Regions from separate parts of the Streptomyces sp. NPDC057854 genome, predicted to be linked through region 3. Evidence: riboswitches for the same ligand, from Rfam matches in the RefSeq annotation. Region 3 holds a riboswitch; each other region holds the start of a gene.

Region 1 (9,750 bases), on a different contig from region 3:
CTTGTGAACGCGTTCACATTCACAAGCATTATGACTCATACGAAATCCGTATTGCAGGGCGGGGGGCTGTACCGAAGGTCACACCTTCCCAAGACCTTCAACATATTGTTGAATCCGGGCCATGACCCTTCGGATACGCCTCACCTGGCCGGCCGGACACACCACGGCCACCCTCGACGAGACCCCCACGAGCACCGCGCTCCTGGGGGCCCTTCCGATCGTCTCCACCGCCCGCACCTGGGGCGAGGAGGTCTACTTCGACACCCCGGTCTCCGTCCCCCGCGAGGAGGGGGCGCGCCAGGTCGTCGATCCCGGCACGGTCGCCTTCTGGACCGACGGCGACGCCCTCGCCCTCCCCTACGGGCCGACCCCGATCTCCCGGGGCGAGGAGTGCCGGCTGGCGAGCCCCTGCAACCTGCTGGGCTCGCTCGACGGCGATCCGCGGATCCTGGCCACCGTCCGCGACGGCGACCCGATCCGCGTCGAACGCGCCTGACCCACGCAAGACGCCCTGACCGTGTGGTCAGGAGCCCTGACCCGTCAGGCGCCCCGGCCCGTCAGGCCCCCTGGCGGAAGCCCTCCGCCACCTTGAGGAACAGGTCGTTCGCCTCCGTCTCACCGATGGTGACGCGCACGCCCTCCCCCGCGAACGGCCGCACCACCACGCCGTGCCGCTCGCACTCCGCCGCGAAGTCCACGGTCCGCTCGCCGAGCCGCAGCCAGACGAAGTTCGCCTGCGCGTCCGGCACCGTCCAGCCCTGGGCCACAAGCCCGGCGCGGACCCGCTCGCGCTCGGCCACCAGCGCGCCGACCCGCCCGAGCAGCTCGTCCTCGGCCCGCAGCGAGGCCACCGCCGCGTCCTGCGCCAGCTGGCTCACTCCGAACGGCACCGCCGTCTTGCGCAGCGCCGCCGCCACCGGCTCGTGGGCGATCGCGAAGCCGACCCGCAGGCCCGCCAGGCCGTACGCCTTGGAGAAGGTGCGCAGCACCGCCACGTTCGGCCGGTCGCGGTAGAGCTCGACGCCGTCCGGGATGTCGGTGTCGCGGACGAACTCCTTGTACGCCTCGTCGATCACGACCAGGACGTCGGAGGGCACCCGGTCCAGGAAGCGCTCCAGCTCCTGCCGGCGGACCGCGGTGCCCGTCGGGTTGTTGGGGTTGCAGACGAAGATCAGCCGGGTCCGGTCGGTGACCGCCGCGGCCATCGCGTCGAGGTCGTGCGTCTCGTCCGCGGTCAGCGGCACCTGCACCGAGGTGGCCCCGCTGATCTGGGTGATGATCGGGTACGCCTCGAAGGAGCGCCAGGCGTAGATCACCTCGTCACCCGGGCCCGAGGTCGCCTGGAGCAGCGACTGGGCGACGCCGACCGAGCCGGTGCCGGTGGCGATGTGGGAGACCGGGACGCCGAAGCGGTCGGCCAGCTCCGCCGACAGCTCCGTGCAGGCCATGTCCGGGTAGCGGTTGAAGGACGCCGCGGCGGCCAGCGCGCTCTCCATCACGCCCGGCAGCGGCGGGTAGGGGTTCTCGTTCGAGGACAGCTTGAAGGCGACCGGGCCGCCCGCGGCGGCCGGCTTGCCCGGCTTGTAGGTGGGAACGCCGTCCAGCTCGGCGCGCAGCTTCGGGGTGGGCTTGCTCGTCCCGCTGGTCTCGCTCACAGGTGGCCTCCTCGACCGTCCGTACCGCCAATGCTCCTCACTTTATGAGGATTCCCGCTCGCTGCGAATGGGCTGTGGACAACAGCCCGGCAACGCTGTGGAAAACCCGCCCGGCGGTCCTCCCCGCCCGAAGGGGCGCGCGCATGGGTGGCGCGCGCCGGTGGCGAGCGCCGTGGCGCGCATCCCCCGTAGAGGTGAGTTGAGACCTCTTCGAGACCTCGCCCCCAGGCCAGGCCCATCCCACCGCAGGGCATCGACTCCTATGCAGAATCCCCCAACTACCTTGGAAGTAAGGGATTCTGACGTGTCATGACCTTGCAGAAACGTGCCTGTCAACGCCCGCATATGCGGCCGTCTCCCCCACCCCCCGTCGCCCTACTATCGGCTCGCCATGACAGCAGCAGGGAAGCACCAGGTGACCAGGGCACAGACCCGGGGAAGCCGACAGGGCCGGGCAGGGATCCGGGACGTGGCCGCCGCCGCCGGGGTCTCCATCACGACTGTCTCCGACGCGCTCAACGGCAAGGGCCGACTCCCGGACGCCACCCGCCGGCACGTCCGCGAGGTCGCCGACCGGCTGGGCTACCGCCCCTCCGCGGCGGCCCGCACGCTCCGCACCGGCAAGTCGGGACTCATCGGCCTGACCGTGACCACCTACGGGGATGAACCTTTCACCTTCACGGAGTTCGCCTACTTCGCGGAGATGGCCAGGGCCGCCACGTCGGCCGCGCTCGCCCGCGGCTACGCCCTCGTCATCCTCCCCGCGACCTCACGCCATGACGTCTGGTCGAACGTCGCCCTCGACGGCACCGTCGTCATCGACCCCTCCGACCACGACCCCGTCGTCACCGAGCTCGTCCGCCAGGGCCTCCCCGTCGTCTCCGACGGACGCCCCGCCGGCACGCTCCCGGTGACCGCCTGGGTCGACAACGACCACGAGGCCGCCGTCCTCGACCTCCTCGACCACCTCGCCGACGCCGGCGCCCGCCGCATCGGCCTCCTCACCGGCACCACCACCGACACCTACACCCGCCTCTCCACCACCGCCTACCTCAACTGGTGCGAGCGGGTCGGACAGGACCCCGTCTACGAGGCATACCCGGCGCACGATCCGTGCGCGGGCGCCGTCGCGGCCGACCGGCTGCTCGCCCGCCCGGACCGGCCCGACGCCGTCTACGGCCTCTTCGACCCCAACGGCACCGACCTCCTCGCAGCCGCCCGCCGCTACGGCCTGCGCGTCCCCGACGACCTGCTCATCGTGTGCTGCAGCGAGTCCACCGTGTACGCCACCACCGAACCGCCCGTCACCACGCTCTCGCTCAAACCGCGCCGCATCGGCACCGCCGTCGTCCAGCTCCTCATCGACGCCATCGAGGGGATCGAGAGCGACGGTCCGGTCGAGCAGGTGATACCGACCGAACTCATCGTCCGCACCTCCTCCCAGCGCCGCTCGCCGCGGACGACGGTCAGCCCGCCGCGCTCGCCCGCGAAGGACTGACGGCACCCCGCCGGACTCCGGCCGCGCCGAAAGAGCGGCCGGACGCACGACAGCACGCCAGCGACCACGTACGCCCTGGAAACAGAACGAGTGAGCCGTCGTCCCGCCCCCTGCCCGTGGGCGGAGACGCCGAAACCGGCCACCCCGCCGGACCCGACCCTGGACTGGACCTTCTCAATTCGGGCGAAACAACCGGTGAACCCGGAGCGAACCCGGATTCACCACCCCTGGTGCGTCACACAGGCGGACCCTCATTCCTATGATGGGCGCACGACACCGCGGACCACCCCGACCAGGCCGGTCCGCGATGTGCAGGGCATCGCGACGGTGGTGGAGGGGTCGATGACTCAGGGGGCCGGGCAGGATCCCGTGGAGCGCACGGCGACATTGCGTGACTTCCGCGTACCCCCGTACGCCCGCGTGCCGGTCCAGGGCCACGCGGCCGAGCCGCCCGCCGCGCCCGCCGCCGCCGCGCCCGCGGACCCGACCCTCCACCTGGGCACCCGCCCGGCGACGTTCCCGGAACCGGCCGGCTTCCCCGCCCCGGCCACCCGCCAGACAGCCCCCCCGACGCACCCGGAACCCGTCGCGCACCCGGAACCGCCCCCGTACGCCGACCCGCGCCCGCGCCCCGAACCCACCGCGTACCCCGAGCCGCCGGCGCGCCCCGAGCCCTCCGGGTACGCCGGCCCCGCTCCGGCGCCGTACGGGAAGTCCGGCGTCACCGTGACCGCGGTGCACCCCGGCGACGGCTACCCCGACGCGTTCCCGGACGGCTACACCCCCACCGAGCGCGACCTCCCGGTCATCCAGCGCGGCGACACCGTCCAGGTCCCCGTCGCCCCGGCCGCCGCACCGGCGCCCGCGCCCGCCGGGGACGGCCCCGGTCCGCTGTACGTCGTCGGCGACGTCCACGGCTACCTGGACGAACTCGTCGACGCCTTGCGCGCCCAGGGCCTCGTCGACGAGAACGGCGGCTGGGCCGCGGGCAACGCCCGGCTGTGGTTCCTCGGCGACTTCACCGACCGCGGTCCCGACGGCATCGGCGTCATCGACCTCGTCATGCGGCTCTCCGCCGAGGCCGCCGCCGCCGGCGGCTACTGCAAGGCCCTCATGGGCAACCACGAACTGCTCCTCATCGGCGCCAAGCGCTTCGGCGACACCCCGGTCAACTCCGGGGCGGGCACCGCCACCTTCCAGGCCGCCTGGCTGCTCAACGGCGGGCAGAAGCACGACATGGACCGCCTCCAGGACGTGCACCTCCAGTGGATGTCCCGGCTCGACGCCGTCGTCCGCGAGGACGACCACCTGCTGCTGCACTCGGACACCACCGCGTACCTCGACTACGGCCAGACCATCGAGGACGTCAACGACACCGTCCACGAGATCCTGCGGCGCAACGACGCCGACGAGGTCTGGGACCTCTTCCGGAAGTTCACCAAGCGCTTCGCCTTCCGCGACGAGGCCGGCCCCCAGGCCGTCCAGGAGCTGCTCGGCACCTACGGCGGCTCGCGCGTCGTGCACGGCCACAGTCCCATCCCGTACCTCCTCGGCCAGGTCGGCACGGAGGACGGCGAGGAGGAGTCCCGCCCGGCCGTCGACGGCCCGCACGTCTACGCCGACGGGCTGGCCATCGCCATGGACGGCGGCGTCACCATGGCCGGAAAGCTGCTGGTGGTCCAACTCCCCCTGGGGGACTGACCCTCACCCCCCGCATCCGCGGCAGGCGATTTCCGGAAACCCCCTGTCAGCGCGCCCGGTCACGGCCCTACCATCGGTCTCCCCAGGTAGGCAGGCTCTCCTCCGCTTCCGCCCGGACCGCCCGTGCGCCACGGCCGGTCCCGGCCCACCGCGCATCGGGGGATGCACATGAACGTGGCTCCGCACCTGCTGACCGAGGACCGCGCCGAGTACGAGCGCGTCCTCGACGACGCACTGCGCACCGCACCGGAACGGCCGGAACTCGCCGGAACCGGCACCCGGCTGACGGCCGCCCAGCTGCGCGCCATGGCCCTGAACGCGACAGCGCTGATCACCACGGCCGCGGCGAGCGAGTACGAGCACTTCGTGAAGGTCCGCGAGCAGCACCGCGCCGCGTCCAACCGCCCCCGGCCCGCCGCGCCCGACGAGTCCCCGGGCGCCGTCGCCGTCCTCACCGTCCTCGTCCCCGTCCTCGCCGGCACGGCCGCCGCGATCTTCCTGCTGGTCGGCGCCGCCGTCCGGCTGCTCGCCCCGACAGCCGCCCTCGGCACCACCCTGCTCACCGCCGGCCTGGTCTTCGGCGCCCTCGCCGCCGCCGGCCTCCTCGGCGCGGGCGCCGGCCTGCTCCGCACCGCCCTCCGCAACAGCCCCGCCGACACCGGCGCCCCCGACGACGAACTCACCCGCGCCCGCGCCGCCTGGCGCCACGCCCTCCTGGAACGCGGCGTCATCCCCTTCCTCCACGCCGCCCTCACGGCCACCGACCCCGACCCCGACCACTGACGACGGGCGGGTCCCGAACCCGTGGAGGCTCGGAACCCGCCCGTTGTCTCCCGTTTCCGGGGTCAGTCCGCCAGCGGCAGGTAGACCCGGTTGCCCGAGGCCGCGAACTCGGCGGACTTCTCGGCCATGCCGGCCTCGATCTCGTCCGCCTTCAGATCACCGCCGTGCTCCCGGCGGATGTCCTGCGAGATCTTCATCGAGCAGAACTTCGGGCCGCACATCGAGCAGAAGTGGGCCGTCTTCGCGGGCTCCGCCGGCAGCGTCTCGTCGTGGAACTCGCGGGCGGTGTCCGGGTCGAGGGCCAGGTTGAACTGGTCCTCCCAGCGGAACTCGAAGCGCGCGTCGGAGAGCGCGTCGTCCCACTCCTGCGCGCCCGGGTGGCCCTTCGCCAGGTCCGCCGCGTGCGCCGCGATCTTGTACGTGATGACACCGGTCTTCACGTCGTCGCGGTTCGGCAGGCCCAGGTGCTCCTTGGGCGTGACGTAGCAGAGCATCGCCGTGCCCCACCAGGCGATCATCGCGGCGCCGATGCCGGAGGTGATGTGGTCGTACGCGGGCGCGACGTCCGTGGTCAGCGGGCCGAGCGTGTAGAACGGCGCCTCCTCGCAGATCTCCTGCTGGAGGTCGATGTTCTCCTTGATCTTGTGCATCGGGACGTGGCCCGGGCCCTCGATCATCGTCTGCACGTGGTGGCGCTTGGCGATCGTGTTCAGCTCGCCGAGCGTGCGCAGCTCCGCGAACTGGGCGTCGTCGTTGGCGTCCGCTATCGAGCCGGGGCGCAGCCCGTCACCGAGCGAGTAGGTGACGTCGTACGCCGCCAGGATCTCGCAGAGCTCCTCGAAGTGCGTGTAGAGGAAGTTCTCCTTGTGGTGCGCGAGACACCAGGCCGCCATGATCGAGCCGCCGCGCGAGACGATGCCGGTCTTGCGGCGCGCGGTGAGCGGCACGTACGGCAGGAGCACGCCGGCGTGCACGGTCATGTAGTCCACGCCCTGCTCGGCCTGCTCGATGACCGTGTCCTTGTAGATCTCCCAGGTCAGCTCCTCGGCCTTGCCGTCGACCTTCTCCAGGGCCTGGTAGAGCGGCACGGTGCCGATCGGCACGGGGGAGTTGCGCAGCACCCACTCGCGGGTGGTGTGGATGTTGCGGCCGGTGGACAGGTCCATGACCGTGTCGGCGCCCCAGCGGGTCGCCCACGTCATCTTCTCCACCTCCTCCTCGATGGAGGAGGTGACGGCGGAGTTGCCGATGTTGGCGTTGACCTTCACCAGGAACCGCTTGCCGATGATCATCGGCTCGATCTCCGGGTGGTTGACGTTGGCCGGCAGCACCGCGCGCCCGGCCGCGATCTCCTCGCGGACGACCTCCGGGGAGACGTTCTCCCGGATCGCCACGTACTCCATCTCCGGGGTGATCTCGCCCCGGCGGGCGTACGCGAGCTGGGTCACGGCCTGCCCGGCGCGGCCCCGGCGGGGCAGCCGGGGGCGGCCGGGGAAGACCGCGTCGAGGTTCTTCAGCCCGCCGCCGCGCGGCGAGGTGTGCTTGATGCCGTCGTCCTCGGGGCGGACGGGGCGGCCCGCGTACTCCTCGGTGTCGCCGCGCGCGATGATCCAGTTCTCGCGCAGCGGGGGCAGTCCCCGGCGGACGTCGGTGTCGACCGCCGGGTCGGTGTACGGACCGGACGTGTCGTACAGCGTCACGTCCTTGCCGTTGGTGAGGTGCACCTGGCGGACCGGCACCCGGATGTCGGGGCGGGAGCCCTCGACGTATCCCTTGTGCCAGCCCGGCTTGCGCTCGTCCTGGCTGGTGGCAGGCGTGCGTGCATCCTGAAGGGTCATGAGACCTGATCTCCCTACGCCGGCATTACCCGGTAACAGGTTCGGCGGTCGGCGCAGCCTCCTCCCGTACGTACGTCGTCAGTACGCGCGTACGGTGATCAGCGCCCTCTCAGCCCGGTGCTCCGAGCTCCCGCGTGTGCAAAGGTGCCACCACGCTAGCGTCCTCCCGGGCGTGCTGAACAGTGGGCCCCCGTCGTTCTTGCGATGATCGGTCGGTGACTTCCTCGCAGCAGTCCCCCGATCCGCACGGCCACGGCCACGGCCCCGAGCACGGACACGGGCCCGAGAACGGGCACGGGCACGGGCCTGGCCATGAGCACGGTCACGGTGCCGGTCCCGGCCAGGGCGCCGGTCTCGGGCACGGCCACACGCACAGCCACGGCCCCGCCGCGCCCGTCTCCCGCCATCTGCGCAGAGTCATCGCGGCCGTGCTCATCCCGTTCGCCACCGCCGTGGTCGTCGGTCTCGTCGTGCTCTGGCCCGGGGGGACGCCCGCGCACGAGCGGACCGGCGTCGGCTTCGACCGGCAGACCGAACAGGGCAAGGTCGTGGCGGTCGAGCAGGTCGACTGCAAGGACGTGAACGCCGCACAGGTGCCGCCCACCGGCGACACCACCACCCCGCAGGGCCGCGAGGCGGTCAACGGGCAGCAGGGCCAGTGCGAGAAGGCGACGATCGAGGTCACGAGCGGTCCGGACCAGGGCCGTACGTTCACCGAGATCGTGCAGCCGGACGCCCCGCGCCAACTGGACGAGGGCCAGGGCGTGGTCGTCGCCTACGCCCCCGACGCCCCGAAGGACCTGCAGTACTCGGTGACCGACGTGAACCGCAAGGTGCCGATGGCGGTCCTCGCCGGCATCTTCGCGCTCGCGGTCGTGCTCGTCGGCCGGCTGCGCGGCGTGATGGCGCTGATCGCGCTCGCGGTGAGCTTCGTGGTGCTGACGCTCTTCATCCTGCCCGCGATCCTGGAGGGTTCGAACCCGCTGATCGTGGCGGTGGTCGGATCGAGCGCGATCATGCTGCTCGCGCTCTACTTGTGCCACGGGCTGTCGGCCCGTACGTCGGTCGCGGTGCTGGGCACGCTGATCTCGCTGCTGCTGATCGGACTGCTCGGGTCCTTCTTCATCGGCTGGGCCTCGCTGAGCGGCAACACCGACGACTACACCGGGCTCATCCACGGTCTCTACCCGGGGATCGACATGTCCGGTCTGCTGCTCGCGGGTGTGATCATCGGTTCGCTCGGCGTCCTGGACGACGTGACGGTCACCCAGACCTCCGCGGTCTGGGAACTGCACCAGGCCGATCCCCGCATGGGTCCGCGCGCGCTCTACCGGGCCGGGATCCGGATCGGCCGCGACCACATCGCCTCGGTGGTCAACACCCTGGTCCTGGCCTACGCCGGTGCCGCGCTCCCGCTGCTGCTGCTCTTCACCATCGCGCAGAGCAGCATGGGGACGGTGGCCAACAGCGAGCTGGTGGCGGAGGAGATCGTCCGCACCCTGGTCGGCTCGATCGGTCTGGTCGCCTCGGTGCCGGTCACGACGGCGCTGGCCGCGCTGGTCGTGTCCGCCGACCGCCCGGCGGGGGAATCCGCCGCCCGCACACCGGCCCGCGGCGGACGCCGCCGCCGCGCCAAGTGACGCCCGCGCGGCGGCCGTACGGCACGAACGCCGCAGCCGCCGGCCGTCGGCCCGTCAGCGGGAGGGTCGGCCGGAACCGCAGGCCGTACGCGAGCGTGCCGGATCCGTACGGAGGGGAGCGCCGGGTTCAGGCCGGACCGGCGCTCTCCTCGGCAAGGATCCGGCCGAGCGCGGCCTCCAGGCTGTCCTCGAAGTCGCCCAGTGTCTGTTCCTGACCGAGCGGGACCAGCTTGTCCGTGCGGTCGAGGAAGGCGACGAGCGGCGGGGCGCTGGCGCGGAAGAGGGCGCGGTCGCCGCCCACCTGGAGCCGGATGGAGACGTCCGACAGGCCCTCGGGGTCCGTCGGGGCGATGTGGACGTCGCCGTCGCCGCTCGGGCGGTTGATCCCGTCGAGCAGCAGCTCCCTGCCGAACGCCCAGGTCACGGGCGCGTCTCCGGGAAGGTGGAAGGTCATCCGCACCGCGTAGGGATCCCGGGTCTCGTAGCGCAGTTCAACTGGGATCTTGAAGGAGAGCTCCTCCGAAACGAGGAAGCTCATCAGGACCTCTGCCTGAACCGACTCTCGCATCATGTACCCCGCAGTAGATGGAGCAGTTGTGTAAACACAGCTGCTGAAAGCTGTGACCGAAACGGCC
Region 2 (9,750 bases), on a different contig from region 3:
GGCCGACGCGCACGTGGAAGAGCCGCTGGTAGTTGGGCAGGCCGTCGAGCATGAGGATGCGCTCGGTCAGCTTGTCCGCGTGCTTCATCTCGTCGATGGACTCTTCGCGGGTGTACTTCGCGAGCTTCGTCCAGCCCTTGTTGTCCTGGATGCGGTAGTGCAGCCAGTACTGGTTGATGGCCGTCAGCTCGCCGGTCAGCTGCTCGTTCAGAAACTCCAGGACCTCGGGGTCGCCCTGCATCGCTCAAGGTTCCTTCCATCACGGGGTGTGTCCGGCCCTTCACAGGGCAGGATGGCCGCATCCTCGCACTCCGCATGGGGGGCGTCCAGTAAGTGCAGGCTTAGTAGGACTTGCCCGAATGGGTGCGTCCGCGCGGGTGGCTGGTCATGACCACCCCTCGCCGTCTGTCACCATGGAGGACATGGGTCAGCCGGAGAGCGGAGTACACCGGGAAGCGGGGATGCCGGACATTTCGCCCGAGCTGCCGCCGGGGCAGCGGATCCAGCGCGGCTGGCCGGTCACCCATTACGGGCCCGTGCCCAAGTTCAAGCCCGAGCGCTGGGAGTTCCGCGTCTTCGGGGCGACCGCCGACGGTGAGAAGCGCTGCTGGAACCACGAGGAGTTCACGGCCCTGCCGTTCTCCACGGTCACGGCCGATCTGCACTGCGTCACCAAGTTCAGCATGCTCGGCGCGGAATGGGGCGGCGTCGCCGCCCGGACGGTCCTTGAGCTCGCGCCGCCCGCGCCGCACGTCACCCACGTCATGGTCTGGGCCGAGTACGGCTACAGCGCCAACATGCGGCTGAGCGACTTCGCCGACGAGCACACCATCTTCGCCACCCACAAGGACGGTGAACTCCTCACCGCCGAGCACGGCTTCCCGCTGCGGCTCGTCGTGCCGCACCTGTACGCCTGGAAGGGCCCGAAGTGGGTCCGCGGCGTGGAGTACATGACGGCCGACCGCCGGGGCTTCTGGGAGGAGCGCGGCTACCACAACCTCGGCGACCCGTGGACCGAGCAGCGCTACTCGTACCAGGAGGAACCGGGCGACGGCCCGGAGCTGTAGCCCGCCCGCAGGCGCCCTCAGTGGTGGTACCGGTGCACCACCGCGTGACCCTTGCCGCGCCCGATCATCCACTTGTTGACCGGGGTGGTCACCAGGAAGGCGACGAGGAACGCGAAGGCGAGCGCGCCCCAGAAGAGTCCGTCCGACAGGTGCGCGTCCATGGCGCCCGGGACCGCCAGCAGCACGGCGTTGTCGACGGCCTCCATCACCGTGATGGAGATCGTGTCGGCGGCGAGCGCGACGCCGATCGCGGCCCGCAGCGCCAGGCCGGCCCGCGTGACGGCCCACAGCGTGAGCGAGTAGCCGAAGAAGAACGCGAGGACGATCGCCAGAACCATGGTGGGGGCGTTGCCCCAGCCGAGCGCGGTGCCGATGACCATGCCCAGGACCTCGCCGACGGCGCAGCCGGTCAGGCAGTGGAGGGTGGCCTTCGCCGCCGTGCCCCAGGAGGCCCCGTGACCGGCGTGGCCTTCGGGGTGGTGAGGGTGGTGCGTCGTCTGGTGCTCCATGAGGGGCTCCCAACCTCGGGCGCGGTTCCTGTCCCAAGGAGGCGCATACCCCCGCGGGGTACGTGTCATGCAGGGGCGGTCCCGGGCCCGTCAGTCCCGGAGCTTCTTCAGCAGCTCGATGTCGGCGGCGTGCCCCTCCTTGCCGCCCGGGGTCTCGATGACCAGCGGCACCCCCTCGGTGGCCGGGTGCCGCAGCAGCTGCCGGAACGCCTCCTGGCCGATGTGGCCGACGCCGATGTTGGCGTGCCGGTCCTTGTGCGCGCCGGCGACGTCCTTGGAGTCGTTGGCGTGGATCAGCCGCAGCCGGCCCTCGCCGACCGTGGCGACCAGCTCGTCCAGCGTCCGTACCGCCCCGCCCGGCTCCGCCAGGTCGTGGCCGGCGGCGAAGATGTGGCACGTGTCGAGGCAGATCCCCAGCTTCGGGTGGTGGTCGAGCGCGTCGAAGTACGGGCCGAAGTCCTCCGCGCGGGAGCAGAGCGACGAACCCTGGCCGGCCGTGGACTCCAGGAGCAGGTACGGGTCGTCCTCGTGCGTCAGCTCGTCGAGCAGCGGCAGCATCCGCTCCCGTACCTGCGCCAGCGCCTCCGCGCGGGGGCGGCCGCCGGTCGCCGAGCCGGTGTGGACGACCACGCCCCGGGCGCCGATCTCCCGGCCGCGCCGCAGCGAGTGCCGCAGCGACTCCACCGACCGGTCGACCGTGGCCTCGGTGTGGGAGCCGAAGTTGATCAGGTACGGGGCGTGCACCCAGGCCGACAGCGACTCGGCGGCGCACTCCGCGCGGAACCGCTCGTCCTGGGCGGGGTTGCCGGTGGGGGTGGCCCAGCCGCGCGGGTTGGCGACGAAGACCTGGACGGTCTCGGCGCCCAGCTCGCGGGCGTAGCCGAGGCCGGTGGTGGCGAGTCCGCCGGCCACGGGGACGTGGCCGCCGACGGGGTTGCGCATGGGTGTCTCAGATTCCCTTGATGGTGATGGCGACGGTGGAGCCCTCGGGGGCGGTCTCGCCGCCCTCGACGGACTGGCCCGTGACCTCGTCACCGAGGAAGGGGAAGCTCTTCTCCACCTTCACGTCGAAGCCGGCGGCCTCCAGCGCCTCGCGGGCCTCCCCGGTCGTCATGCCGACGACGTCGGGGACCTCGACCTGGCGCGGGCCCTTGGAGACGGTCAGGGTGATCGCGTCGCCCTTCGCGGCCCGGCTGCCCTCGGCGAGGGACTGCGCGGCGACCGCGCCCGCGTCCTCGGGGGAGTGCACCCGCTCCGGGGCCACGGACACCTTGAGCCCGGCCTCCTGGAGGGTGGCGGTGGCGTCGGCGACGGTCTCGCCGGTCACGTCGGGGACGTCGACCGGGGCGCCCTTGCTGACCACCAGCGCGACGGCCGAGTCCGGCGCGCGCTCGGTGCCCGGCTCCGGGTCGGTGCCGATGACCGCGCCCTGGGCGACGGTCGTGCTGAACCTGCTGGTGACGACGCCGGGCGCGAGGCCCTGCTCGGTGAGGATCCGCCGGGCCTCGTCCAGCGGCTTGTTCCGCAGGTTGGGCACCTTCACGATCTCCGGGCCCCGGGACAGGGTCAGGGTGACGGTGGTGTGGTTGCGGACCCGCTCGCCGGGCGCCGGGTCGACGCCCATCACCGTGCCGCGCTCGTACACGTCGCTGAAGGCGCGCTTCGTCGTGCCCAGCTCCAGGCCGGCGTCGGCGAGCCGGTCCGCCGCCGCCCGCTCGGTCTGGCCGAGGACGGCGGGGACGCGGGTGAACTGGCCGGCGTTGATGTACCAGACGCCGGTGCCGAGGCCCAGGGCGAGCAGCACGCCGGCGATGATCAGGAGCGGGCCGTTCGGCGGCCTGCGGAAGGTCCGGCGCGGCCGGGCGGCCGGCGGCGGCTCCGGGGTGTCGAGACGGCTGGTGTGCAGCACCTCGTGCGGGTCGGCGGGCTCGGCGGACGGCACCGCGCGGGCGATCACGCTGGTGCGGTCGTCGCCGGTGTCCCGCTGCCCGGCGCGCGCCCCCGGCGGCACCGCGTCCAGCTGCTCCTCGGTGAGCGCGGCCCGCGCCTCCCGGGCCAGGGCGAGGAGCGCGACGGCGTCGTGCGGGCGGACGTCGGGGGTGCGGGCGGTCGCGGCGGCGACCAGCTCGTCGAGTTCAAGCGGCAGCCCCGGCACGGCGGCGGACGGGGCCGGCACGTCGGTGTTCAGGTGCCGGTAGAGGACCTGGGCGGGGGTGTCGCCGGAGTGCGGCTTGGCGCCGGTCAGCATCTCGTACAGGACGACGCCGCAGGCGTACACGTCGGCGCGGGTGTCGGCGGTGCCGTGCTCGATCTGCTCGGGGGCGAGGTACGAGACGGTGCCGAGGACCGAGCCGGTGGTCGCGGTCGCCGAGCCGACGGAGCGGACCAGCCCGAAGTCGGCGACCTTGACCCGGCCGTCGTCCCCTATCAGCACGTTCTCCGGCTTCATGTCCCGGTGCACGAACCCGGCCCGGTGCGCGGCGCCCAGCGCGGCGAGCACCGGCTCCAGGACGTCCAGGGCGGCGCGAGGCTGGAGGGCGCCGCGCTCGCGGAGCACGTCGCGCAGGGTGCAGCCGGAGACGTACTCCATCGCCAGGTAGACGTACGCGCCCTCGGCGCCCTGGTCGAAGACGGCGACCACGTTCGGGTGCGCGAGGCGGGCGACGGACTTCGCCTCGCGGATGAACCGCTCGACGAAGACGGCGTCGGCCGCCAGCGCCGGGTGCATCACCTTGAGCGCGAGGACGCGGTCGAGGCGGGTGTCGACGGCCCGGTAGACCGTGGCCATCCCGCCGACGGCGATGCGCGCGTCGACGCGGTAGCGGCCGTCGAGCAGCCGCCCGACGAGGGGGTCCTGAAGGGTCGTGTCCACGGCGTCGAGTCTACGAGCCGGTACGCGGTCCCCCCGCCGCCCGGCCCCCGACCGCAGCACGCTTGTGACGTACCCCGCGCCCGCCGCCCCGGCCCCGGGTCAGAACGCGGGGCGCTCCGGGTCCAGCCGGGCGAGGCCCTCCGCCGGCGAGGACGCCTCCGCGAAGTGCCGGCGGGGGATCCGGCCCGCGCGGCGGGCCAGCCGGCCCGCCTCGACCGCGTGCCGCATCGCCGCCGCCATCAGCACCGGCTCCTGCGCCCGGGTCACCGCCGAGGCGAGCATCACCGCCGCGCAGCCCAGCTCCATCGCGAGCGCCGCGTCCGAGGCGGTGCCCGCGCCGGCGTCGAGGATCACCGGGACGCCGGCCCGCTCCACGATCAGCTCGAAGTTGTGCGGGTTGCGGATGCCGAGCCCGGAGCCGATGGGGGAGCCCAGCGGCATGATCGCCGCGCAGCCCACGTCCTCCAGCTTCCGGGCCAGCACCGGGTCGTCGTTGGTGTACGGCAGGACGGTGAAGCCGTCGTCGACCAGGGTCTCGGCGGCGTCCAGGAGCTCCACCGCGTCCGGGAGGAGGGTCCGCTCGTCGGCGACCACCTCCAGCTTGATCCAGTCGGTGCCCAGCGCCTCCCGCGCCAGCCGCGCGGTGAGGACGGCCTCGCCCGCCGTGTAGCAGCCGGCCGTGTTCGGCAGCACGCGGATGCCGAGCCGGTCCAGGACGGAGAGGACCGAGCCCTGCACGGTCGGGTCGAGGCGGCGCATGGCGACGGTGGTGAGCTCGGTGCCGCTGGCCACCAGGGCGCGCTCCAGGACGTCCAGGCTGGGGGCGCCGCCGGTGCCCATGACGAGCCGCGAGGAGAACTCCGTACCGCCGAGGACGAACACGTCGTCGGACATCGCGCTCAGCCCCCCTGCACCGCGGTCAGGACCTCGACCCGGTCGCCGTCGGCGAGCAGCGTCGTCGCCCACTCGCCGCGCGGCACCACGGCCTCGTTGACGGCGGCGGCGACCCCGGCGGGGGCGGTGGTGAGGGTGGCGACCAGGGAGGCCAGGGAGACGGGGGCGGCGAGCGCGCGCGGCTCGCCGTTCACGGACACGTTCATGCGGGCTGCTCCTGAGGTACGGGGCGAGCGGTGGGGAAGCGGCGGGGGGAGAAGGGGCGGGCCTCGGCGGGGAGGACGCCGGTGGCGAGCGCCTCCGCCATGACGTCGCCGGTGACGGGGGTGAGGAGGACGCCGTTGCGGTAGTGGCCGGTGGCCAGGAGGAGGCCGGGCAGGGCGCTCGGCCCGAGCAGCGGCGCGTTGTCGGGGGAGCCGGGGCGCAGCCCGGCCAGGGTCTCGGTGAGCGGCAGCTCGGTGAGGCCGGGGACCAGCTCGTGGGCGTCGCGGAGGAGTTCGTACACCCCGCCCGCGGTCACCGTGGTGTCCCAGCCCAGCTCCTCGCTGGTGGCGCCGATCACCAGCTCGCCGTTCTCGCGCGGCACCAGGTAGACGTGGCTGCCGCGGACCACGGCCCGGACGGTGCGGGAGAGGAAGGGGGCGTACGCGGCGGGGATCCGCAGCCGCAGGACCTGGCCCTTCACCGGGCGGACCGGCGGCAGGACCGCCTCCGGCACGCCGGCGAGCCGGCCGCTGAGGCTGCCCGCGGCGAGGACGGTCTGCCCGGCGGCCAGCGCGGTGCCGTCGCCGAGGACGACCCCGCGCGCCCGGTCGCCGGTCACGGTGAGCCGTTCCGCGCGCGCCCGGTGGAGGACCACCCCGGCCCGCTCGCAGGCGGTGAGCAGCGCGGCGGCCAGCCGGCGCGGGTCCACCTGGTGGTCGCCGTCGACCCGGAGCCCGCCGCGCACCCCGGGCGCCAGCATGGGCTCCAGGCGGCGGCAGTCCCGGCCGCTCAGCCACTCGGAGGCGAGCCCGCAGCGGGTCTGGAGGGCGTGGAGCTCGCGCAGGTGGGCCCGGTCGTCGGCGTCGAGCGCGACGGCGAGGGTGCCGCAGGCGCGGTAGCCCACGTCGAGGCCGGTGGCCTCCTCCAGCTCGGCCACGAACGCCGGGTAGCGCGCGGCGGAGGCGAGGTTGAGCCCGAGCAGGGTCTCCTCGCCGTAGTGGAGTTCGGTGACGGCGGCGAGCATGCCGGCCGCGACCCGCGCGGCGCCGCCGCCCGGATCGGGGTCGACGAGCGCGACGCGCAGCCCGCGCAGGGCCGCCCGCCACGCCGTGACCAGGCCGATGATGCCGCCCCCGACCACGAGGACGTCGGTGGTGCGGTCGGTGGTGTCGGATGGACGCATGGGCGTTCCCGCCCCTCCCTTCGCCGGCATGACCCGGATCAGGTTCGTACGGTCGGAGGCCGGTCAGCCTCCCTCTCAGCCCGGTGCGTCCGGGCTCCCGCGAGTGGTGTCTGCCCGCCACCCTAGCCCCCGGCGGCGGTGCGCCACAGGGCACCTCCCTTTCTGACGTTTCGTCAGGTGCGTAAGGTGGACGGGTGAGCGAGCAGAAGCAGACCCAGCGGCACGTCGTGATCGTCGGCGCGGGCATGGCGGGCGTGCAGACCGCCGTCGCCCTGCGCGAGCAGGGCTTCGAAGGGCCCGTCACCCTCATCGGCGCCGAACCCCACCAGCCCTACGACCGGCCCCCGCTCTCCAAGGCCGTCCTCCTCGGCAAGGCCGAGCACTCCGCCTTCGACATCGACTTCGAGTCCCTCGGCGTCGACCTCCGCCTCGGCGTCGACGTCACCGGCCTCCGCCCCGCCGACCGCACCCTCGACACCGAGGCCGGACCCGTCCCGTACGACACCCTGGTCCTCGCCACCGGCGCCCACCCGCTCACCCTCCCCGGCGCCGAGGGAGTCCCCGGCGTCCACCTGCTGCGCACCCTCGACGACGCCGTCCGCCTCGGCCCCGTCCTCGCCGGCGGCGGCCCCGTCGTCGTGGTCGGCGCCGGCTGGATCGGCGCCGAGTTCACCACCGCCGCCCGCGAGGCCGGCTGCGCCGTCACCGTCGTCGAGGCCGCCCCGCTCCCGCTCGCCGGCGCCCTGCCCGACGAGGTCGCCGTCGCCATGGCCGGCTGGTACGCCGAGAGCGGCGCCGAACTCCTCACCCACGCGCGCGTGGAGACCGTCCGGCCCGGCGCCGTCGTCCTCGCCGACGGCCGCGAACTGCCCGCCGACGCCGTCGTCGTCGGCATCGGCGCCCGCCCCGCCACCGCCTGGCTCGCCGGCTCCGGCATCGCCCTCGACCCGAGCGGCGCCGTCACCGCCGACGACCGGCTGCGCACCTCGCTGCCCGACGTGTACGCGGTCGGCGACTGCGCCTCCTTCCCCTCCGCCCGCTACGGCGAACGGCTCCTCGTCCACCACTGGGACAACGCCCTCCAGGGCCCCCGCACGGTCGCCGCCGACATCACCGGCTCCGACGGCGGCACGCCCGACCCGTACGACCCCGTCCCGTACTTCTGGTCCGAGCAGTTCGGCCGCTTCGTCCAGTACGCGGGCCACCACGCGGGCGCCGACACCCTGGTCCGGCGCGGCGACTCCTCCGGCCCCTCCTGGTCGGTGCTGTGGCTGCGCGACGGCGTGCCGGTCGCCCTCCTCGCGGTCGGCCGCCCCCGCGACCTCGCCCAGGGCCGCAAGCTCATCGAGGCGGGCACCCCCGTCGACCCCGGGCGCGCCGCCGACCCGGCCGTCCCGCTCAAGTCCGCGGTCCGCTAGCACCCCCCTGGCACCCCCCGGACGGAGGCGGCGGGACGGGCCCGACTACCGGCTGTCGGCCCCGGATGGCAGGCTTGTCCCGTGACCGAGATTGACGCAAACATCGATGCTCTCGTCCCCGAGTGGCTCCACCTCCCCGACATCGCCGAGATGCTCGGCGTCGAGGTGACGCGGGTGCGGCAGCTGGTGAAGGAGGGCCAGCTGATCGCCGTCCGCCGCGGCGAGAACAACGCGCTCCAGGTGCCCGCCGCCTTCATCCAGGAGGACAGGGTCGTCAAGGGCCTGTCCGGCACCCTGACGCTCCTCAGGGACGACGGCTTCTCCGACGCGGAGATGCTGGAGTGGCTCTTCACCGCGGACCCGACCCTGCCCGGCACCCCCGCGCAGGCGCTCCGCGAGAATCGCGGCACGGAGGTGAAGCGCCGCGCCCAGGCGCTCGCCGTCTGACACGCCGAACCAGCACCGCCGGTGCCCCGGCCCCGCGCCGCGGCACCGGCACCACCCGACGGGGGGAACCACCATGCCCACGCCTCGCGAGCGGCTCGCCGACGCCCGGCTCTACCTGTGCACCGACGCCCGGAAGCGCCAGGGCGACCTGCCCGCCTTCCTCGACGCCGTGCTCTCCTCCGGCGTCGACATCGTCCAGCTGCGCGACAAGGGCATGGAGGCCGCCGAGGAGCTGGAGCACCTGGCGGTCCTCGCCGACGCCTGCCGCCGGCACGGCACGCTCCTCGCCGTGAACGACCGGGCCGACGTCGCCCACGCCATCGGCTCCGACGTCCTCCACCTCGGCCAGGGCGACCTGCCCGTCCCCGCCGCCCGCGCGATCCTCGGCGACGAGGTGCTGATCGGCCGCTCCTGCCACGCCGAGTCCGAGGTGGCCGCGGCCGCCGCCGAGCCCGGCACCGACTACTTCTGCACCGGCCCCTGCTGGCCCACCCCCACCAAGCCCGGGCGGTACGCCCCCGGCCTGGACCTCGTGCGGTACGCGGCGGGGCTCGCCCAGGACCGCCCCTGGTTCGCCATCGGCGGGATCGACGCGGACAACCTGGACCAGGTGCTGGACGCCGGCGCCCGCCGGATCGTCGTCGTCCGCGCGATCACCGAGGCCGACGACCCGGCCGAGGCCACCGCCGCCCTCGCCAAGCGCGTCCGGGAGCGGTCCGGCGCCTGACGGAGCCCGGCGGGGCCCGCGCGGCCCCGTCGTACCGGTGTCCGAAAAGCTGTCCAGTCCTCGGACGCGGTTTCCGCGCCTGCCTGGACCCCGTCTAACCTGCCCGTATGGCCCTTGGAACCGCTTCCGTCCGTACGGACCGCGCCCGCACGGTCCGCGAGATCCTCGCCTCCGGCACGTCGTACTCCTTCGAGTTCTACGCCCCCCGGACGCCCAAGGGCGAGCAGGTCCTCTGGAACGCCATGCGCCGCGTCGAGGCCGTCGGCCCCAGCTTCGTCTCCGTGACCTACGGCGCCGGCGGCTCCACCCGCGGCGGCACCGTCAAGGCCACCCAGAAGATCGCCTCGGACACCACCCTCACCCCGGTCGCCCACCTCACCGCCGTCGACCACTCGGTCGCCGAACTGCGGAACGTCCTCGGCCAGTACG
Region 3 (9,750 bases):
CGGGAGCTGCTGGAGAGCGGCGTCCACTTCGGTCACCAGACCCGTCGCTGGAACCCGAAGATGAAGCGCTTCATCTTCACCGAGCGCAACGGCATCTACATCATCGACCTGCTCCAGTCGCTGTCGTACATCGACCGCGCCTACGAGTTCGTCAAGGAGACGGTGGCCCACGGCGGCTCCGTCATGTTCGTCGGTACGAAGAAGCAGGCCCAGGAGGCCATCGCCGAGCAGGCGACCCGCGTCGGCATGCCGTACGTCAACCAGCGCTGGCTGGGCGGCATGCTCACCAACTTCTCGACCGTCTACAAGCGTCTGCAGCGCCTCAAGGAGCTCGAGCAGATCGACTTCGAGGACGTCGCGGCCTCGGGTCTCACCAAGAAGGAGCTCCTGGTCCTCTCGCGCGAGAAGGCCAAGCTGGAGAAGACCCTCGGTGGCATCCGCGAGATGCAGAAGGTGCCGAGCGCCGTCTGGATCGTCGACACCAAGAAGGAGCACATCGCCGTCGGCGAGGCTCGCAAGCTCAACATCCCGGTCGTCGCGATCCTCGACACCAACTGCGACCCCGACGAGGTCGACTACAAGATCCCGGGCAACGACGACGCGATCCGCTCCGTCACCCTGCTCACCCGCGTGATCGCCGACGCCGTCGCCGAGGGCCTCATCGCCCGCTCCGGCGCCGCGACCGGTGACTCGAAGCCGGGCGAGAAGGCCGCCGGCGAGCCGCTCGCCGAGTGGGAGCGCGACCTGCTCGAGGGTGAGAAGAAGGCCGACGAGCCGGCCGCCGCCGAGGCGCCCGCCGCCGAGGCCCCCGCTGCCGAGGCCGAGGCCCCGGCCGCCGAGCAGGCCTGACCCTTCCGCACTCCGGAACACCTCGGAGGTGACGGCGGGGGCTCACGAAGCCCCCGCCGTCCCGCCGCAGATCTTCGTAGATCTTTCTGACTTCGAGAGAGAAACAGACTCATGGCGAACTACACCGCCGCTGACGTCAAGAAGCTCCGTGAGCTCACCGGCGCCGGCATGATGGACTGCAAGAAGGCCCTCGAAGAGGCCGACGGCGACGTCGACAAGGCCGTCGAGGCCCTGCGCATCAAGGGCCAGAAGGGTGTCGCCAAGCGCGAGGGCCGCTCCGCCGAGAACGGCGCCGTGGTCTCCCTCATCGCCGACGACAACACCTCCGGCGTCCTCGTCGAGCTGAAGTGCGAGACGGACTTCGTCGCCAAGGGTGACAAGTTCCTCGCCGTGGCCGACGCCCTCGCCGCCCACGTCGCCGCCACCAAGCCGGCCGACATCGAGGCGCTCCTCGCCTCCGAGATCGAGCCCGGCAAGACCGTGCAGGCCTTCGTGGACGAGGCCAACGCCAACCTCGGCGAGAAGATCGTCCTCGACCGCTTCGCCGCGTACGCCGACGGCTACGTCTCCGCGTACATGCACCGCACCATGCCCGACCTCCCGCCGCAGATCGGTGTCCTCGTCGAGTTCGACAAGGAGAACGCCGAGGTCGCCAAGGGTGTCGCGCAGCACATCGCCGCCTTCGCGCCGAAGTACCTCACCCGTGAGGACGTCCCGGCCGAGGTCGTCGAGTCCGAGCGCCGCATCGCCGAGGAGACCACCCGCGCCGAGGGCAAGCCCGAGGCCGCGATCGCCAAGATCGTCGAGGGTCGCGTCAACGGCTTCTTCAAGGACGCCACGCTGCTCGGCCAGCCGTACGCCCTGGACAACAAGAAGTCCGTCCAGCAGGTCCTCACCGAGGCCGGTGTCACCCTGAAGCGCTTCACCCGCATCAAGGTCGGCATCTGAGTCCGTTCGCCCACACGCGACGGACACCGGACCCGGGTAGGGTCTGAGACAGTCGGACCGCCCCGCGCGGCACGACCGCAGATGTGACGAGGAGGCCATTGCCGCACGGGAAACCCACGAGGGACCCAGGCAATGGCCTTCTTCGTATGTGCACGAGGAGATCTCCATGAATCAGGGCGCCGTACAGGGCGACGACCACAAAAGCGGCAAGAAGCTCGGCCGCTACATGCTGAAGCTGTCCGGGGAGGCGTTCTCCGGCGGTACCGGTCTCGGTGTCGACCCCGACGTCGTGCACGCCATCGCGCGTGAGATCGCGGCCGTCGTCCGGGACGGAGCCCAGATCGCGATCGTGATCGGCGGCGGCAACTTCTTCCGCGGCGCCGAGCTCCAGCAGCGCGGCATGGACCGGGCCCGCTCCGACTACATGGGCATGCTCGGCACCGTGATGAACTGCCTCGCCCTCCAGGACTTCCTGGAGAAGGAGGGCATCGACTCGCGCGTCCAGACGGCCATCACCATGGGCCAGGTCGCCGAGCCGTACATCCCGCTGCGCGCCGTGCGCCACCTGGAGAAGGGGCGCGTGGTGATCTTCGGCGCCGGCATGGGCATGCCGTACTTCTCCACCGACACGACCGCCGCCCAGCGGGCCCTGGAGATCGACGCCGAGGCCCTCCTCATGGGCAAGAACGGCGTGGACGGCGTCTACGACTCCGACCCGAGGACCAACCCGAACGCGGTCAAGTTCGACGCCCTGGAGTACAGCGAGGTCATCACCCGCGACCTCAAGGTCGCCGATGCCACCGCCATCACGCTGTGCCGCGACAACAAGCTCCCGATCCTCGTCTTCGAACTGCTCGCCGAGGGCAATATCGCGCGCGCCGTGACGGGTGAGAAGATCGGCACACTCGTGAGCGACCAGGGCACCCGGGCCTGAGCCCGACCGCATACGGGAACCGCCCCGCACGGGGCTGGACGACAGCCCTGCCGGTCGTACACCGTGCAGGACACAACGCGACGACACGCAGGAGCAAGTGGTGATCGAAGAGACCCTCCTCGAGGCCGAGGAGAAGATGGAGAAGGCCGTCGTGGTCGCCAAGGAGGACTTCGCCGCGATCCGCACCGGCCGTGCGCACCCGGCGATGTTCAACAAGATCGTGGCGGACTACTACGGCGCCCTCACCCCCATCAACCAGCTGGCCTCGTTCTCGGTGCCGGAGCCGCGCATGGCCGTGGTGACCCCGTTCGACAAGAGCGCGCTGCGCAACATCGAGCAGGCCATCCGCGACTCGGACCTCGGCGTCAACCCGAGCAACGACGGCAACATCATCCGGGTGGTCTTCCCGGAGCTCACCGAGGAGCGCCGCCGCGACTACATCAAGGTCGCCAAGGGCAAGGCCGAGGACTCCAAGATCTCGATCCGCTCGGTGCGCCGCAAGGCCAAGGAGACCATCGACAAGTTCGTCAAGGACGGCGAGGTCGGCGAGGACGAGGGCCGCCGCGCCGAGAAGGAGCTCGACGACACCACCGCGAAGTACGTGGCGCAGGTGGACGAGCTGCTGAAGCACAAGGAAGCCGAGCTCCTCGAGGTCTGATGAACGACTCATCCTGGGGGGCGCCGGCGGCCGGTTCAGGTCTCGGCGGACCCGACCAGGGGCCTGCCCCGGCGGGTCCCGCCCACGATCGGCACCAGGCGGCGCAGACTCGCCCCATGCCCATCGTGCCCGACGTACCCGCCGGCGGATTCCAGGACGGACACGGACGGGGGGCCGCTCACACGGGCGGTCCCCTGTTCCGTGACGAGACTCCGCACGAGCACCCGCAGGAGCCCATGCCCGGCCCGGTCCCGCCTCCTCCGCCGTCCCCGGCCCGCGCGCCGCGGCAGAAGAAGAGCGCGGGCCGCGACCTGGGCGCGGCCATAGGGGTCGGCGTCGGTCTCGGGGCCGTGATCATCGCGTCGCTGTTCATCTGGAAGCCGGCGTTCGTCGGCGTGATAGCGGTCGCCGTGGTCGTCGGTCTCTGGGAGCTGACCTCCCGGCTCCAGGAGCGCAAGGCGATCAAGGCGCCGCTGGTGCCGCTCGCGGTCGGCGGCGCGGCCATGGTCGTCGCCGGGTATGTACGGGGCCCCGAGGGCGCCTGGGTCTCGATGGCCCTCACGGCGCTCGCGGTGCTCGTCTGGCGCATGACGGAGCCCCCCGAGGGCTACCTGAAGGACGTCACGGCGGGCGTCTTCGCCGCGTTCTACGTGCCGTTCCTGGCGACCTTCGTGGCGCTGCTGCTCACCGCCGACGACGGGCCGTGGCGGGTGCTGACCTTCCTGCTGCTCACGGTGGTCAGCGACACCGGGGCGTACGCGGTCGGCTGGCGCTTCGGCAAGCACAAGCTGGCGCCCCGGATCAGCCCCGGCAAGACCCGCGAGGGCCTGTTCGGCGCGGTGGCCTTCGCGATGGCGGCCGGCGCGCTGTGCATGGAGTTCCTGATCGACGGCGGCACCTGGTGGCAGGGCCTGCTCCTCGGCCTGGCGGTGGCGGCGAGCGCGACGCTCGGCGACCTCGGCGAGTCGATGATCAAGCGGGACCTCGGCATCAAGGATATGGGGACGCTGCTCCCCGGCCACGGAGGCATCATGGACCGCCTGGACTCGCTGCTGCCGACGGCGCCGGTGGTGTGGCTGCTGCTCGCGCTGTTCGTGGGCACGGGCTGAGCCGTGCCCGTGCTCTTCGCCGGAACGGGTTGACGGGCAGCGGGGTACTCTGGAAGGGCTCGGGGCGTGTGCCCCGGGCCCTTCGTCGTCCTCGCCGCCGCGGGGACGGTCCAGTGAGGTCGCTCCGGCACCGCAGTGCCGTGCTCCCCGCCGCCGCGGGACGTCCGACCTCGTGCCTGTTTGAGGAGAGACGCCGTCGTGGCTCGTCCGCTGCCCGGAGAACTCACTTTCGTCGCCCCGCGCGGAGCCAAGAAGCCGCCGCGGCACCTCGCCGACCTGACGCCCGCGGAGCGGAAGGAGGCCGTCGCCGCGATCGGCGAGAAGCCGTTCCGCGCCAAGCAGCTGTCGACGCACTACTTCTCGCGTTACGCGCACGACCCCGCCGCCTGGACCGACATCCCGGCCGCCGCGCGGGAGAAGCTGGCCGGCGAGCTGCTGCCCGACCTGATGTCGGTGGTCCGGCACATCTCGTGCGACGACGACACCACCCGCAAGACGCTGTGGCGGCTGCACGACGGCACGCTCGTCGAGTCGGTGCTCATGCGCTACCCGGACCGGGTGACCATGTGCATCTCCTCGCAGGCCGGCTGCGGCATGAACTGCCCGTTCTGCGCCACCGGCCAGGCCGGCCTCGACCGGAACCTGTCGACTGCCGAGATCGTGCACCAGATCGTCGACGGCATGCGCGCCCTGCGCGACGGCGAGGTGCCCGGCGGGCCCGCGCGGCTCTCCAACATCGTCTTCATGGGCATGGGTGAGCCGCTCGCCAACTACAAGCGGGTCGTCGGCGCCATCCGCCGCCTCACCGACCCCGAGCCCGACGGCCTCGGCCTCTCCCAGCGGGGCATCACCGTCTCCACCGTCGGCCTGGTGCCGGCCATGCTGCGCTTCGCCGACGAGGGCTTCAAGTGCCGGCTCGCGGTCTCGCTGCACGCCCCCGACGACGAGCTGCGGGACACCCTGGTGCCGGTGAACACCCGCTGGAAGGTCCGGGAGGTGCTGGACGCGGCCTGGGAGTACGCCGAGAAGTCCGGGCGCCGGATCTCCATCGAGTACGCCCTCATCCGGGACATCAACGACCAGGCCTGGCGCGGCGACCTGCTGGGCAGGCTCCTCAAGGGCAAGCGGGTCCACGTCAACCTGATCCCGCTCAACCCGACGCCCGGCTCGAAGTGGACCGCGTCCCGCCCCGAGGACGAGAAGGCGTTCGTCGAGGCCATCGCCCGGCACGGCGTGCCGGTGACCGTCCGCGACACCCGCGGACAGGAGATCGACGGCGCCTGTGGACAGCTGGCGGCGGCCGAGCGCTGACCTTGTACCCTGTGCTCGAACACATCTGCATATTCCGACAGGGGAGCGCCACAGCGCTGAGAGTGCGGTGACCGTAGACCGCAGACCCTCTGAACCTCGCCCGGGTCATTCCGGGTAGGAAGTTCGGTCGTAACTCGAGCTGTTGCGCCCTGCCCGCGTCCGGTCCCCGGCCGCGGGCAGGGCCGCGTCTCTTCCTGGTCCCACCCAGGAGGAAGTACCACGATGCACATCAGGAAGGCCGCCGCCGTCGCGCTGGCCGCGGCGCTCGGCGCCACGAGCCTCGCCGCCTGCTCCACCGAGGACGTCCGCGAAGCCGCGGGCAAGTCCGGGTCGCCGGCGCCGAAGACCGTGACCCTCGTCAGCCACGACTCCTTCAACGCCTCCAAGGAGGTGCTGGCCGAGTTCACGAAGCGGACCGGCTTCACCGTCAAGGTGCTGAAGGCCGGCGACGCGGGCGAGGCCGTCAACAAGGAGATCCTGACCAAGGGCTCCCCGCAGGGCGACGTCTTCTTCGGCGTCGACAACACCCTGCTCTCCCGCGCCGTCGACAATGGCATCTTCGTGGAGTACGAGGCGAAGGGCGCCGACCGGATCCCGGACGCCCTCAAGCTCGACAAGCGCGTCACCCCGGTCGACACCGGCGACATCTGCGTCAACTACGACAAGAAGTACTTCGCCGACAAGAAGCTGGCGCCGCCGCAGACCTTCGCCGACCTGGCGAAGCCGGCGTACAAGGACCTCCTCGTGGTGGAGAACCCCGAGCGGTCCTCCCCGGGCCTCGGCTTCCTCCTCGGCACGATCGCGGAGTACGGCGACGACGGCTGGCAGGACTACTGGTCGAAGCTGAAGGCCAACGGCGTGAAGACCGTCGACAGCTGGGAGCTCGCCTACAACCAGGAGTTCTCCGGTTCGGCCGGCGGCAAGGAGGCCAAGGGCGACCGCCCGCTGGTCGTCTCCTACGCCTCCAGCCCGCCGGTCGAGGTGCTGTACGCCGACCCGCAGCCCAAGGAGGCACCCACCGGGGTGTCCGCCGGCACCTGCTTCCGGCAGATCGAGTTCGCGGGCCTGCTGAACGGCGCGAAGAACCCCGAGGGCGGCAAGGCGCTGATCGACTTCCTGGTCTCGAAGACGTTCCAGGACGACATGCCGCTCCAGATGTTCGTCAACCCGGTCGTGAAGGACGCCACCCTGCCGGAGCTGTTCACGCAGCACGGCGTGGTGATCGACAAGCCGGAGACGATGGCCCCCGAGAAGATCGCCGAGAAGCGCGAGGCGTGGATCCAGCAGTGGTCGTCGCTCCTCAGGTGACGCGCGACCGGCGGGGGAGCGCGGCGCGGCTGGGCCTGATGGTCCTGCCCGTCGCGTTCTTCGCCGTCTTCTTCGCGTGGCCGGTCGTGTCGATCGTCGAGCGCGGGCTGCGGCCGGACGGCGTCTGGGACCCGGGCGCGCTCGGAGCGACCCTGAGCCGGCCGGACATCCTCGACGTGCTCGGCTTCACCGTCTGGCAGGCCGCCGCCTCCACCGGGCTGACGCTGCTGGTGGCGCTGCCGGGGGCGTACGTCTTCGCCCGCTTCGACTTCCCCGGCAAGAACGCGCTGCGGGCCGTCGTCACCGTGCCGTTCGTGCTGCCCACGGTGCTGGTCGGCACCGCGTTCCTGGCGCTGGTGGGACGGGGCGGGTTCACCGACGCGCTGTGGGGGCTGCGGCTCGACACCACGGTGTGGGCGATCCTCCTCGCGCACGTCTTCTTCAACTACGCGGTCGTCGTGCGGACCGTCGGCGGGCTGTGGGCGCAGCTCGACCCGCGCCAGGAGGAGGCCGCGCGGGTGCTCGGCGCCTCGCGGTGGACGGCGTGGCGGACGGTCACGCTGCCCGCGCTGGCGCCGGCGGTGTCGGCGGCGGCGCTGATGGTCTTCCTCTTCACCTTCACCTCGTTCGGCGTCGTGCAGATCCTCGGCGGGGACGCGTACACGACGCTGGAGGCGGAGATCTACCGGCAGACGGCCCGGCTGCTCGACCTGCGGACGGCGGCCGTGCTGACCCTGACGCAGTTCGCGGCCGTCGGCGCGATCCTCGCCGTGCACGCGCGGACGGTACGGCGCCGGGAGACGGCGCTCCGGCTGGTCGCCGCGGAGTCGACCGCGCGCCGGCCGCGCGGCGCCGGGCAGTGGGCGCTGCTCGGCGCGGTGCTGCTGTCGGTGGTGCTGCTGATCCTGCTGCCGCTCGGGGTGCTGGTGGAGCGTTCCTTCGCCACGCCGGAGGGGTACGGGCTCCGCTACTACCGGGCGCTCGGCTCGCTCGACGAGGCCGGCACGTTCCTGGTGCCGCCGCTGGAGGCGGTCGGGAACTCGCTGCGGTACGCGGTCGCCGCCACGGCCATCGCCGTGGTTATCGGCGGGCTCGCGGCGGCGGCGCTCACCCGGCGGGCCGGGCGGCTGGTGCGGGGCTTCGACGCGCTGCTGATGCTGCCGCTCGGGGTGTCGGCGGTCACCGTCGGCTTCGGCTTCCTCATCACGCTGGACGAGCCGCCGTTCGACCTGCGGGCCAGCTGGATCCTCGTCCCGCTCGCGCAGGCGCTGGTCGGGGTGCCGTTCGTGGTGCGGACCATGCTGCCGGTGCTGCGGGCGGTGGACCAGCGACTGCGGGAGGCGGCGGCGGTGCTCGGGGCGTCGCCGTGGCGGGCCTGGCGGGAGGTGGACCTGCCGCTGGTGCGGCGGGCGCTGCTGATCGCGGCCGGGTTCGCGTTCGCGGTGTCGCTCGGCGAGTTCGGCGCGACCGTCTTCATCGCCCGGCCCGACAGCCCGACGCTGCCGGTCGCCGTGGCACGGCTGCTCGGCCGGCCGGGCGAGCTCAACTACGGGCAGGCGATGGCCCTGTCGACGATGCTGATGGTGGTGTGCGCGGTGTCCCTGTTGCTGCTGGAGCGGCTGCGCACCGACCGGACCACCGGGGAGTTCTGATGCTGACCCTTGAGGGAGCGACCGTACGGTTCGGGGCGCGGGCGGTGCTCGACGCGGTGGACCTGACGGTCGCCGAGCACGAGATCGTGTGCGTGCTCGGGCCGAGCGGGTCGGGCAAGTCGACGCTGCTGCGGGCGGTCGCCGGGCTCCAGGCGCTGGACGCGGGCCGGGTGCTGCTCGGCGGGGCGGACCAGGCGGGGGTGCCGGTGCACCGGCGCGGGGTGGGGCTGATGTTCCAGGACCACCAGCTGTTCCCGCAGAAGGACGTGGCCGGGAACGTGGCCTTCGGGCCGCGGATGCACGGCGTGCCGAAGGCGGAGCGGGACGCCCGGGTGGCGGAGCTGCTGGAGCTGGTGGGGCTGCCGGGGGCGGGGCGCCGGCCGGTGGCCGCGCTGTCCGGCGGCGAGCAGCAGCGGGTGGCGCTGGCCCGGGCGCTGGCGGCCCGGCCGCGGCTGCTGATGCTGGACGAGCCGCTGGGGCAGCTGGACCGGGGGCTGCGGGAGCGGCTGGTGGTGGAGCTGCGGTCGCTGTTCGGGCGGCTCGGGACGACGGTCCTCGCGGTCACCCACGACCAGGGGGAGGCGTTCGCGCTGGCGGACCGGGTGGTCGTGATGCGGGACGGGCGGATCGTGCGCGCGGGCACCCCGCTGGAGGTGTGGCAGCGGCCGGGGTCGGAGTTCACGGCCCGCTTCCTCGGCTTCGAGAACGTGGTCCCGGCGACCGTCGCCGGGACGGCGGCGGAGACGGTCTGGGGCCGGATCCCGGTCCCGGCCGGCGCGCCGCAGGGCGAGCGGAGGCTGCTGGTCCGTCCGGCGGGGGTGCGCGTGGCGGCCGAGGGGCTGGCCTGCCGGGTCGAGGCCCGCACGTTCCGCGGGCACCACGTGACGGTCGTCCTCCGCCCGGCGGACGGTCCGCCGCTGGAGGCGGAGTTCCCGCTCCGCGAGGTGCCGGAGGAGGGCGCGGAGGTCGCGGTGGCGTTCC

The links. Region 3 has a riboswitch for thiamine pyrophosphate ahead of ACFVQZ_RS10345 (thiamine ABC transporter substrate binding subunit). Riboswitches for the same ligand answer to the same signal wherever they lie in the genome.
Region 1: linked by a shared signal. The riboswitch ahead of thiC (phosphomethylpyrimidine synthase ThiC) and the one ahead of ACFVQZ_RS10345 (thiamine ABC transporter substrate binding subunit) in region 3 are both predicted to bind thiamine pyrophosphate.
Region 2: linked by a shared signal. The riboswitch ahead of thiO (glycine oxidase ThiO) and the one ahead of ACFVQZ_RS10345 (thiamine ABC transporter substrate binding subunit) in region 3 are both predicted to bind thiamine pyrophosphate.

What each region holds. Positions count from the first base shown of each region.
Region 1 is NZ_JBHVMF010000025.1:80,178-89,927, reverse strand. It holds gene ACFVQZ_RS29915 (cyclophilin-like fold protein) at 122-496, shown strand; gene hisC (histidinol-phosphate transaminase) at 558-1,655, opposite strand; gene ACFVQZ_RS29905 (LacI family DNA-binding transcriptional regulator) at 2,047-3,153, shown strand; gene ACFVQZ_RS29900 (metallophosphoesterase) at 3,496-4,854, shown strand; gene ACFVQZ_RS29895 (hypothetical protein) at 5,023-5,637, shown strand; gene thiC (phosphomethylpyrimidine synthase ThiC) at 5,700-7,475, opposite strand; TPP riboswitch at 7,469-7,619, opposite strand; gene ACFVQZ_RS29885 (YibE/F family protein) at 7,691-9,115, shown strand; gene ACFVQZ_RS29880 (SsgA family sporulation/cell division regulator) at 9,243-9,683, opposite strand.
Region 2 is NZ_JBHVMF010000010.1:80,596-90,345, forward strand. It holds gene bfr (bacterioferritin) at 1-241, opposite strand, end outside; gene ACFVQZ_RS16555 (sulfite oxidase-like oxidoreductase) at 423-1,067, shown strand; gene ACFVQZ_RS16560 (DUF4396 domain-containing protein) at 1,085-1,576, opposite strand; gene ACFVQZ_RS16565 (deoxyribonuclease IV) at 1,667-2,518, opposite strand; gene pknB (Stk1 family PASTA domain-containing Ser/Thr kinase) at 2,526-4,448, opposite strand; gene ACFVQZ_RS16575 (thiazole synthase) at 4,548-5,342, opposite strand; gene thiS (sulfur carrier protein ThiS) at 5,348-5,548, opposite strand; gene thiO (glycine oxidase ThiO) at 5,545-6,729, opposite strand; TPP riboswitch at 6,727-6,840, opposite strand; gene ACFVQZ_RS16590 (NAD(P)/FAD-dependent oxidoreductase) at 6,924-8,147, shown strand; gene ACFVQZ_RS16595 (helix-turn-helix domain-containing protein) at 8,229-8,594, shown strand; gene thiE (thiamine phosphate synthase) at 8,668-9,321, shown strand; gene metF (methylenetetrahydrofolate reductase [NAD(P)H]) at 9,429-9,750, shown strand, end outside.
Region 3 is NZ_JBHVMF010000005.1:194,581-204,330, forward strand. It holds gene rpsB (30S ribosomal protein S2) at 1-849, shown strand, start outside; gene tsf (translation elongation factor Ts) at 961-1,797, shown strand; gene pyrH (UMP kinase) at 1,964-2,731, shown strand; gene frr (ribosome recycling factor) at 2,832-3,389, shown strand; gene ACFVQZ_RS10335 (phosphatidate cytidylyltransferase) at 3,389-4,498, shown strand; gene rlmN (23S rRNA (adenine(2503)-C(2))-methyltransferase RlmN) at 4,697-5,809, shown strand; TPP riboswitch at 5,839-5,948, shown strand; gene ACFVQZ_RS10345 (thiamine ABC transporter substrate binding subunit) at 6,032-7,117, shown strand; gene ACFVQZ_RS10350 (iron ABC transporter permease) at 7,156-8,769, shown strand; gene ACFVQZ_RS10355 (ABC transporter ATP-binding protein) at 8,769-9,750, shown strand, end outside.